Regions from separate parts of the Thauera sp. 27 genome, predicted to be linked through region 2. Evidence: predicted binding sites of a transcription regulator. Region 2 holds the regulator's gene; the other holds the start of a gene.

Region 1 (4,058 bases), on a different contig from region 2:
GCTGTCCTGGATCGGCCTCACCTCAGGGCAGTAAGCGCACACCTGCTTGCACAAAGCCACGGAAATACTCCGTGCTCGCCAGCGATAATCCGGCCTTCGCCCAACCGCAACCTCCCAGGAAGCCCCGTCATGACGTCCCACCGGTTCGCCCTGCTTGCCCTCGCGCTCGCCAGCCTCCCGCTCTCCTCCCACGCCGTGGACAACATCCGCCCCGGGCTGTGGGAGTTCCGCTCCACCCACCTGAGTGTGGGCGGCCTGCCGGACATGTCAGCGCACATGGCGCAGTTGCAGCAGCAGCTCAAGAACCTGCCTGCCGACACCCGCCGCATCGTCGAGCAGCAGATGGCGCAGCGGGGTGTCAGCCTGGGCGCGGACGGTACGGCGCGCACCTGCATCACGCCTGAGCAGGCTCGCCAGGACAACGTTTTCTCCGGCAAGGTGGAGGGCAATTGCGTGCTCAGCGACGTGACCAGGCAGGGCAACACGGTGACGGGCACGCTGAGCTGCACCGGACCGAGCGCAACCGGCAACTTCCGCGCACGCGTTCACTCCGCGGAGCACTTCACCACGCGCGTGACCATGCGCTCGACGCGCGGCGATCTCGACGTCGAGACCGAGGGGCGGTGGCTGGCCGCGCAGTGCGCGCGCTGAGCCAGCGGCGGGTGTGAGCCTGGTCACGACCGGGTAGCGGCAGTGCGCCGTAGGCGGAGTGATTGCGCCGCGCCGTGACGGGCGTCACTGCTGCACGCAAGGGACTGCGGGAAAGTGCATCAAGCCCGCCCGAGGCGGGCCGTTACGGGTCTTGAAGGCCCAATCCCCAGGCCCCTGACAGAGGTCATCATGAGCACTCAGCCCCTCTCCGTAATCGAGGGCAAACGCAGCGGCAACTGCCCTCACCCCTGGCATGGCAGCGTCGAGCACGCCGTCAACCGTGCGATCCGCGCTGGCTACCGTGTCGGCCGGCGTGTGCGCATCGGCCACATCGCCGGCTGCGTAGTCGGCTATAACATCGGCCACTTCGGCCGTTTCAGCGGCGCGAGCTACCCCTTGCTGGTGCGTACCGAATTCGGCGTCACCAAGTGCAGCCTCGCCGAGGTGGCGGCGGCCTGAAGCGCGGCAGCCCGTGTGCCGCGCGCGCGGCGCGCTCAGCGCACGGGAATGGCGACGGCCTGCGGGACAGGCACCGCGGTGACGTTGTTCTGCGGGCTGCCGTCGATCAGCTTGTCGCTGTAAACGAGATAGACCAGCGTGTTGCGTGCGCTGTCGACCATGCGCACGATGCGGATCTTCTTGAACAGGATCGACGCGCTCTGCGAGAACACCTCCTCCTGCCTGCGCAGCGGCTCGGCGAACGAGATCTCGCCCACTTGCCGGCAGGCCACCGAGGCGTCGGCAGTGTCTTCCGCCAGGCCCAGCGTGCCCTTCACGCCGCCCGTGCGGGCGCGCGATACGTAGCAGGACACGCCTTTCACCTTCGGATCATCGAACACCTCGACGACGACCTGGTGGTTCCGACCGATGAGCTTGAAGGCGGTGTCGACGCTACCGACGGTTTCGGCCTGCGCCAGCGGCGCCAGCAGGACGGCTCCGAGAGCAAGCAGGGAAATGATCTTCACGAGTCTGGACTCCGGTTTTGGCGCGGGCCGCCAGTATGGCACCGGCTGCGAGGATTTACCCTGGATCAAGGCAGCGCGGTAGCGTTGAGCGTATCAGTTGGTGATCCTGCCTGGGGCGTGTTGCCCTGGCGCCGCCTCACCCTGCTCCGAGCCCCTGCCGTGCCTGCCGCCCTCGCTTTCCCCGATCGTTCTGACCACACCGCACCAGTTGCCGGCCGCATCCCCGGCAGCAAGGCCATGTGGGTGGGCATCTTCTGCGAGCTGACCGAGTTCGCGCTGCTGTTCGCGGTGTATTTCATCGCCCGCGCACACAACCCGGACGCATTCGAGGCCGGGCCGGGACGCTTGTCGCTTGCTGCAGGCACCGGGTACACGCTGATGCTGCTCACCAGTGGCTGGTGCGTGGCGCGCGCGCTGCATGCGATGCGCGCCGGGCGCAAGCCGGCCTGCCTGCGCTGGTTGCTGGCCGGTTTCGTGTTCGGGCTGGGCTACCCCTTGATCAAGATCCTCGAACTGCGCTGGAACTTCAGCCACGGGCTGGACAGCAACGCCGGGGTGTTCGTGGTGACCTACTACTACCTCACCTTCACCCACCTGGTACATGTGTTCTGGGGACTGCTGGGCATGCTGTGGGTGATGGCACGCACCGCCGGGGGCGCCTACACGGTGGCCGAGCATGGTGGCCTGGAAGCCTTTGCCTGCTACTGGCACGCGACGGACATCCTGTGGCTGATGATCTTCCCGCTGTTCTATGTGCTGCGATGAGCCCAATGCCGACCAAGGGACCGAGACAATGAGCGAAACACGCAAGGTCGACCTGGCGTGGCTGCTGCTGGTGCTGCTGAGCGTGGCAGGGGCCGGCCTGGGCGGACGGGCAGATGCCGGCTTGGGCGTTGCCGTGATGGTCGCCGTGGTCATGGCGGTCAAGCTGCGGCTGGTGTGCGACCACTTTCTGGAGCTGCGCAGCGCGCACCAGCGCATCAGGCTGGCAGTGTACGCATTCGCCTACGGGATGCCCCTGCTGGTGGTACTGACCAGCGCGTTTGGCGACACCCTCGCCCGCCTAACCGGCGCGCTCATACCCTGACGCCCTCTACCAGTGCGGCGGCACCTCGTCCTCGGGGCGCAGCGGGTTGCCGGGCTGGATGGTCTTGACCTGCTGGGCAAGCTGGCGCAGCTGCTCGCGCTGCAGTTCCAGCGCCTGCTGCTGCCGCCATACCGTGCGGTTGAGTTCGTCGAGCAGATCCTCGGCAGCCATCAGCTTGGTCTCGAGCTTCTCGAGGCGGTGTTCGAGGTGTTGTTCCATGAGGCGCGGCGGTTCCTGGGAGGGGGTTGCAGACAAGAGGACTGCAGACGAGAGGGCCACAGACGAGAGGGCCGCGGATTCTAGCCGCTCGTCGCCCCGCCATGGCGATCCAGTGCCCAGGCCACATGCTCGCGCACGATGGCGCTGTCGTCCTGCGCGCGTGCCTGCAGGGCAGCGAGGACAGCGGCGGTGGTCGGCGCATTGCCCAAGGCCACGGCAATGTTGCGCAACCAACGCTCGTGGCCGATACGGTAGATCGGACTGCCCGCCGTGCGCTCGGCAAAGTCGGCCGCCGACCAGGCGAAGAGCTCGACCAGCGTGGCGCTGTCGAGGCGATGCCGGGGCGCAAAGTCGGGCTCGCAGCTGAGTTGGGCGAAGCGGTTCCAGGGGCAGGCGAGCTGGCAGTCGTCACAGCCGTAGATGCGGTTGCCGAGTTGCGGGCGCAGCGCTTCCGGTATGGCGCCCTGCAACTCGATGGTCAGGTAGGAGATGCAGCGCCGCGCATCGACACGATAGGGCGCGACGATGGCGCCGGTGGGACAGGCGTCGATGCAGGCCGTGCAGCGGCCGCAGTGCGGCTCGAGCCGTTCGTCGACCGGCAGCGGCAGGTCGGTGAAGATCTCGCCGAGGAAGAACCACGAACCCGCCGAGCGATCGAGCAGCAGGGTATGTTTGCCGCGCCATCCGAGTCCGTTGCGGCTGGCGTGCTCCACCTCCAGCACCGGGGCGGAATCGGTGAATACGCGGTACTGGTGCGGCACGGCAGCGGCAATGCGCTCGGCGAGCTTTTGCAGGCGCGCGCGCAACACCTTGTGGTAGTCGCGCCCCAATGCGTAACGCGACACATAGGCACGTTGCGGGTCGGCAAGCGCCGCGCCGGCGTCGGCAGCCGCGGGCCAGTAGTCCATGCGCGCACTGATCACGCGCACCGTACCGGGCACCAGCTCGGCTGCGCGCGCGCGCTTGAGGCCGTGTCGCGCCATATAATCCATGTCGCCGTGGAAGCCGGCCTCCACCCAGGCCATCAGCCCCGGCTCGGCATCCGTGAGGTCGATTCCGCCCACGCCGATCGCATTGAAGCCGAACTCCCGCCCCCACTGTCTGATCTGCGCAACAAATTCAAGCCCGTCGCTCGG
Region 2 (4,058 bases):
GCCTGGTATTTGCGCGAACTCTACCTGCACAACAAGTTGATCCAGCCAGGGGCCTTGCAGGTCGCCGGTGAGGCGCTCGACCTCGCGGCCGTTTCGCAGCCGCTCTATGCGGTTGCGGCCGAGGACGATCACATCGCGCCGTGGCTGCAAACCTTCAAAGTGGTGCATCACGTTGGCGGACCGGTGCGGCAGGTATTGTCGAGTTCCGGGCATATCCTGGGCATCGTCAATCCCGTCGTCGACCCGCCCAAGCGCCACTACTGGGTCGAAGCCAGCACACGCGACGATACGCCGGAAACCTGGCGTCAGCGCGCCAAGCGTTGCGAGGGGAGCTGGTGGGAAGATTGGATGCGCTGGCTCAAGCCACGCTGCGGCGCGCTCGTGGCGGCGCGCCCGGTGTCGACCGAGGCTTTTCCCGCGCTTGCCGATGCGCCAGGGCAGTACGTGCTCGAGCCCTGAACGGCTACCGTGCTGCAACGGCCTCAGGCGTTGTGCCGTGCCAGGCGTGCAGGGTCGTGCAGGGTGATGCGCTTGCCCTGCACGCTGATCAGGCCTGCTTCGCTGAGGTCATGGAAGATTCGCGACAGCGTCTCGGGGGTCAGGTTGAGGCGCGAGGCGATCACCTGCTTGCTGGTGGGAAGCGCAATCTCGCATGGCGTGTCGCTGTCCGCCACCTGCAGCAGGTAGCCGATGACGCGCTGCATGCTCGAGCGCAGCGAGTAGGTTTCGACGTCCTGGATCAGGCTGTGCAGACGAATCGCCATGCCGGCCAGCAGTTTGTGAGCGAAGGTCGAATCCTGGTCGATGAGTTCGGTCACGACCGCCTGGCCGACATGGATCAGCACCGTGTCGCACAAGGCCTCCGCAAAGACCGGGTAGGGGTGGTTCATGAACATCACCGCCTCGCCGAAGCTCTGCATCGCACCCACGATCTCGACCACCTTCTCGGTGCCCTGTGGCGACGAGAAGGCCAGCTTGATCTGGCCCGATACGACGAAATAGAAGCCGTGGGGCTGGTCGCCGCGCTGGAACAGCACTTCGCCCCTGCCGACATGCCGATCGCGGGTGTAGCGCGACACACGCTGGATATCCGACTCCGACAACTCACTGAACAGCGGGATGCGATGCAGCAGGGCAGGGATGTCGACATGGGGGTGCTGGGACATTGCTTTGGCTCCGGAACGATTCGTAATCTTACCCGAGACGGGCGACAATACCTGTCGCCCCGAGACCGGCAGCTTGCCAGCCCTTGCAAGGAAAAAGGATGTACTACGCGATCAAACACCTTCACGTCGTCTGCGTCGTGCTCAGCGCAGCGGGTTTCCTGCTGCGCGGCATGTGGATGCTGACGGGCAATCCGATGCTCTCGCACCGGCTCACCCGTGTGTTGCCGCACATCATCGACAGCCTGCTGCTGCTGTCAGCGATCACGCTGGCGGTCATGATCGCGCAGTACCCGTTTGCCGCCGACTGGGTGACCGCCAAGGTCGGTGGCCTGGTTGCATACGTGCTGCTTGGCACGCTTGCACTCAAGCGCGGCCCGACCAAGCCGGTGCGTGCGGGCGCCTTTGCGGCCGCCCTGTCCGTGTACGTATGGATCGTGTCGGTCGCCTTCACCAAGAATCCCGCAGGCTTCCTTGCCTGAACAATGGCGGCCGTCGAGGCGGGGCGGCCAGCGTCAGCGCGCGCCGTGCTGGTGCTGGATCAGGCGCTTGAGCCCGGTGGGATCGAGCAACTGCACGTGCTTCTGTTGCACCGAGATCAGCCCTTCGTCCTGGAAGCGGGAGAAAGCGCGAGACACCGTCTCGAGCTTGAGCCCCAGGTAGGAACCGATCTCCTCGCGCGTCATGCGCAGGTGGAATTCCTGCGCCGAGAAGCCGCGCGCATTGAAGCGCTGCGACATGTTGAGAAGGAACGCCGCCAGCCGTTCCTCGGCGCGCATCGAACCGAGGAGCATCATCACGCCGTGGTCGCGCACGATCTCGCGGCTCATCACCTTGTGGAACTGCAGTTGCAGGCCTTCCACTTCGTGTGACATCTGCTCGAGCTTGTCATAGGCGATCACGCAGACCTCGCTGTCCTCGAGGGCGATCGCATAGCAGGTATGCGACTCTGCACTGATGCCGTCGAGGCCGAGAATCTCTCCGGTCATCTGGAAGCCGGTCACCTGATCGCGGCCGTCTTCGAGCAGCACGTCGGTCTTGAACGAACCGGCGCGGATGGCGTAGATCGCCTCGAACGGATCGCCCGCACGATACAGGCTTTGCTGGCGCTTGACCTTGCGCCGCGCGCCAACGAGTTCGTCCAGGCGGTTCAACTCGCTGTCGGACATCCCGAAGGGCAGGCACAACTCGACCAGGTTGCACTGCGAACAGGCAGACTTGAGCCCGTTCACGGTAATTGGCACGCTCGCCCTCATCTGCACGATAATCCTGCTTCCCCGACAAAAGACGCCAGACCTGGCTCAGGAGTGGTTCGATCGGGCAACACATCACGCCCGTTGACCCACGTCAACCAAAAAAACGCGGCGATCTGCCATTGTTTGGCACACACTGCCGCAGCAAGATCATGACAAGCCAGAACCAACTCATCTTCGATCCGCAACTCATCCGCCGATTCGACATCAACGGACCGCGCTACACGTCCTATCCGACAGCGGACCGCTTCGTCGAGGCCTTCAACGCCGATGCGCTCAAGGCCTGGCTCGCAAAAAGGGCGGTCGGCGGCGTCAGCAAACCGCTCTCATTATACTTCCACATCCCCTTCTGTAACACGATCTGCTATTACTGTGCCTGCAACAAGATCATCACCAAGGATCATGGGCGCTCGGCCAAGTATCTGAAATACCTGGCCAAGGAGATCGCGATGCAGGCGGAATGCCTGGAGGGCAGCCGCCAGGTCACGCAGCTCCACCTCGGTGGGGGAACGCCGACCTTCCTGTCGCATGACGAGATGCGCGAGCTCATGGCCGCGGTGCGCGAACACTTCACGCTTGTTCCCAATGGCGAATACTCGATCGAGGTCGACCCGCGCAAGGTCGACTTCGACACCGTGAAACTGCTCGCCGAGCTTGGCTTCAACCGCATGAGCGTTGGCGTGCAGGACTTCGCCGAAGATGTGCAGGCGGCGGTAAACCGCATCCAGAGCTATGACGAGACCAAGCTCGTCATCGACGCGGCACGTGCCACGGGCTTCAAGTCCGTGAGCATGGACCTGATCTACGGTCTGCCCAAGCAGAACGTGATCAGCTTCAACCGTACCCTCGAGCAGGTGCTGGAGATCTCGCCCGATCGCATCTCTCTCTACAGCTATGCCCACCTGCCGGGCCTGTTCAAGCCGCAGCGCCGCATCAACAGCGGCGACATGCCCACTGCAGACACCAAGCTGCAGTTGCTGCAGCTCGGCATCCGTCGCCTTACCGAGGCCGGCTACGTCTATATCGGCATGGACCACTTCGCCAAGCCGGATGACGAACTCACCGTTGCCCAGCGCCAGGGCCGTCTGCACCGCAACTTCCAGGGCTACTCCACCCAGGCCGAGTGCGATCTGCTTGCCTTCGGCGTATCGGCAATCGGCAAGATCGGTCCGGTGTACGCGCAGAACGTCAAGACGCTCGACGAGTACTACGATGCGCTCGACCGTGACGAGCTGCCGGTCCTGCGTGGCATCGAACTTACCGCCGACGACCTGTTGCGGCGTTCGATCATACAGGCGCTGATGTGCCACTTCGAGCTGTCCATGCAGTCGATCGAGATCGCCCACCTGATCGACTTCCGCTCCTATTTCGCCGAGGAACTTGCCGACCTGCAGGAGATGCAGAAGGCCGGGCTGGTGAAGATCGAGGGCGACTGGATCAGCGTCGAGCCTGCTGGTCGCCTGCTGGTGCGCGGTGTCGCCATGGTGTTCGACCGCTATCTGCGCGCAGACCGTGAGCGCGCGCGCTACTCCAGGGTGATCTGAGTCACGCGATCGCGAGGGCGGGGCGATTTGTCGCATGCGGTTGCGGGCGTGCAGGCGTAAAATGCGCTTTTGCCTCGCGCCGCACCGGATCGCTCTTC

Evidence for each region. Region 2 encodes FNR, which switches genes on or off when oxygen is low (the NO sensors DNR and NnrR bind a similar motif). Its sites were predicted from a motif close to TTGANCTAGNTCAA; they were not measured.
Region 1: B447_RS03535 (cytochrome c oxidase subunit 3 family protein) is a predicted target of FNR. The motif match lies at 1,672-1,685, and genes of this name have one in related genera.

What each region holds. Positions count from the first base shown of each region.
Region 1 is NZ_AMXB01000005.1:27,327-31,384, forward strand. Features, by position in the region: gene B447_RS03520 (DUF3617 domain-containing protein) at 130-651, shown strand; gene B447_RS03525 (hypothetical protein) at 841-1,110, shown strand; gene B447_RS03530 (CreA family protein) at 1,146-1,616, opposite strand; gene B447_RS03535 (cytochrome c oxidase subunit 3 family protein) at 1,854-2,381, shown strand; gene B447_RS03540 (cytochrome C oxidase subunit IV family protein) at 2,410-2,703, shown strand; gene B447_RS03545 (SlyX family protein) at 2,710-2,922, opposite strand; gene queG (tRNA epoxyqueuosine(34) reductase QueG) at 3,003-4,058, opposite strand, start outside.
Region 2 is NZ_AMXB01000010.1:34,500-38,557, reverse strand. Features, by position in the region: gene B447_RS07105 (PHA/PHB synthase family protein) at 1-459, shown strand, start outside; gene B447_RS07100 (Crp/Fnr family transcriptional regulator) at 483-1,166, opposite strand; gene B447_RS07095 (SirB2 family protein) at 1,265-1,645, shown strand; gene fnr (fumarate/nitrate reduction transcriptional regulator Fnr) at 1,679-2,419, opposite strand; gene hemN (oxygen-independent coproporphyrinogen III oxidase) at 2,569-3,960, shown strand.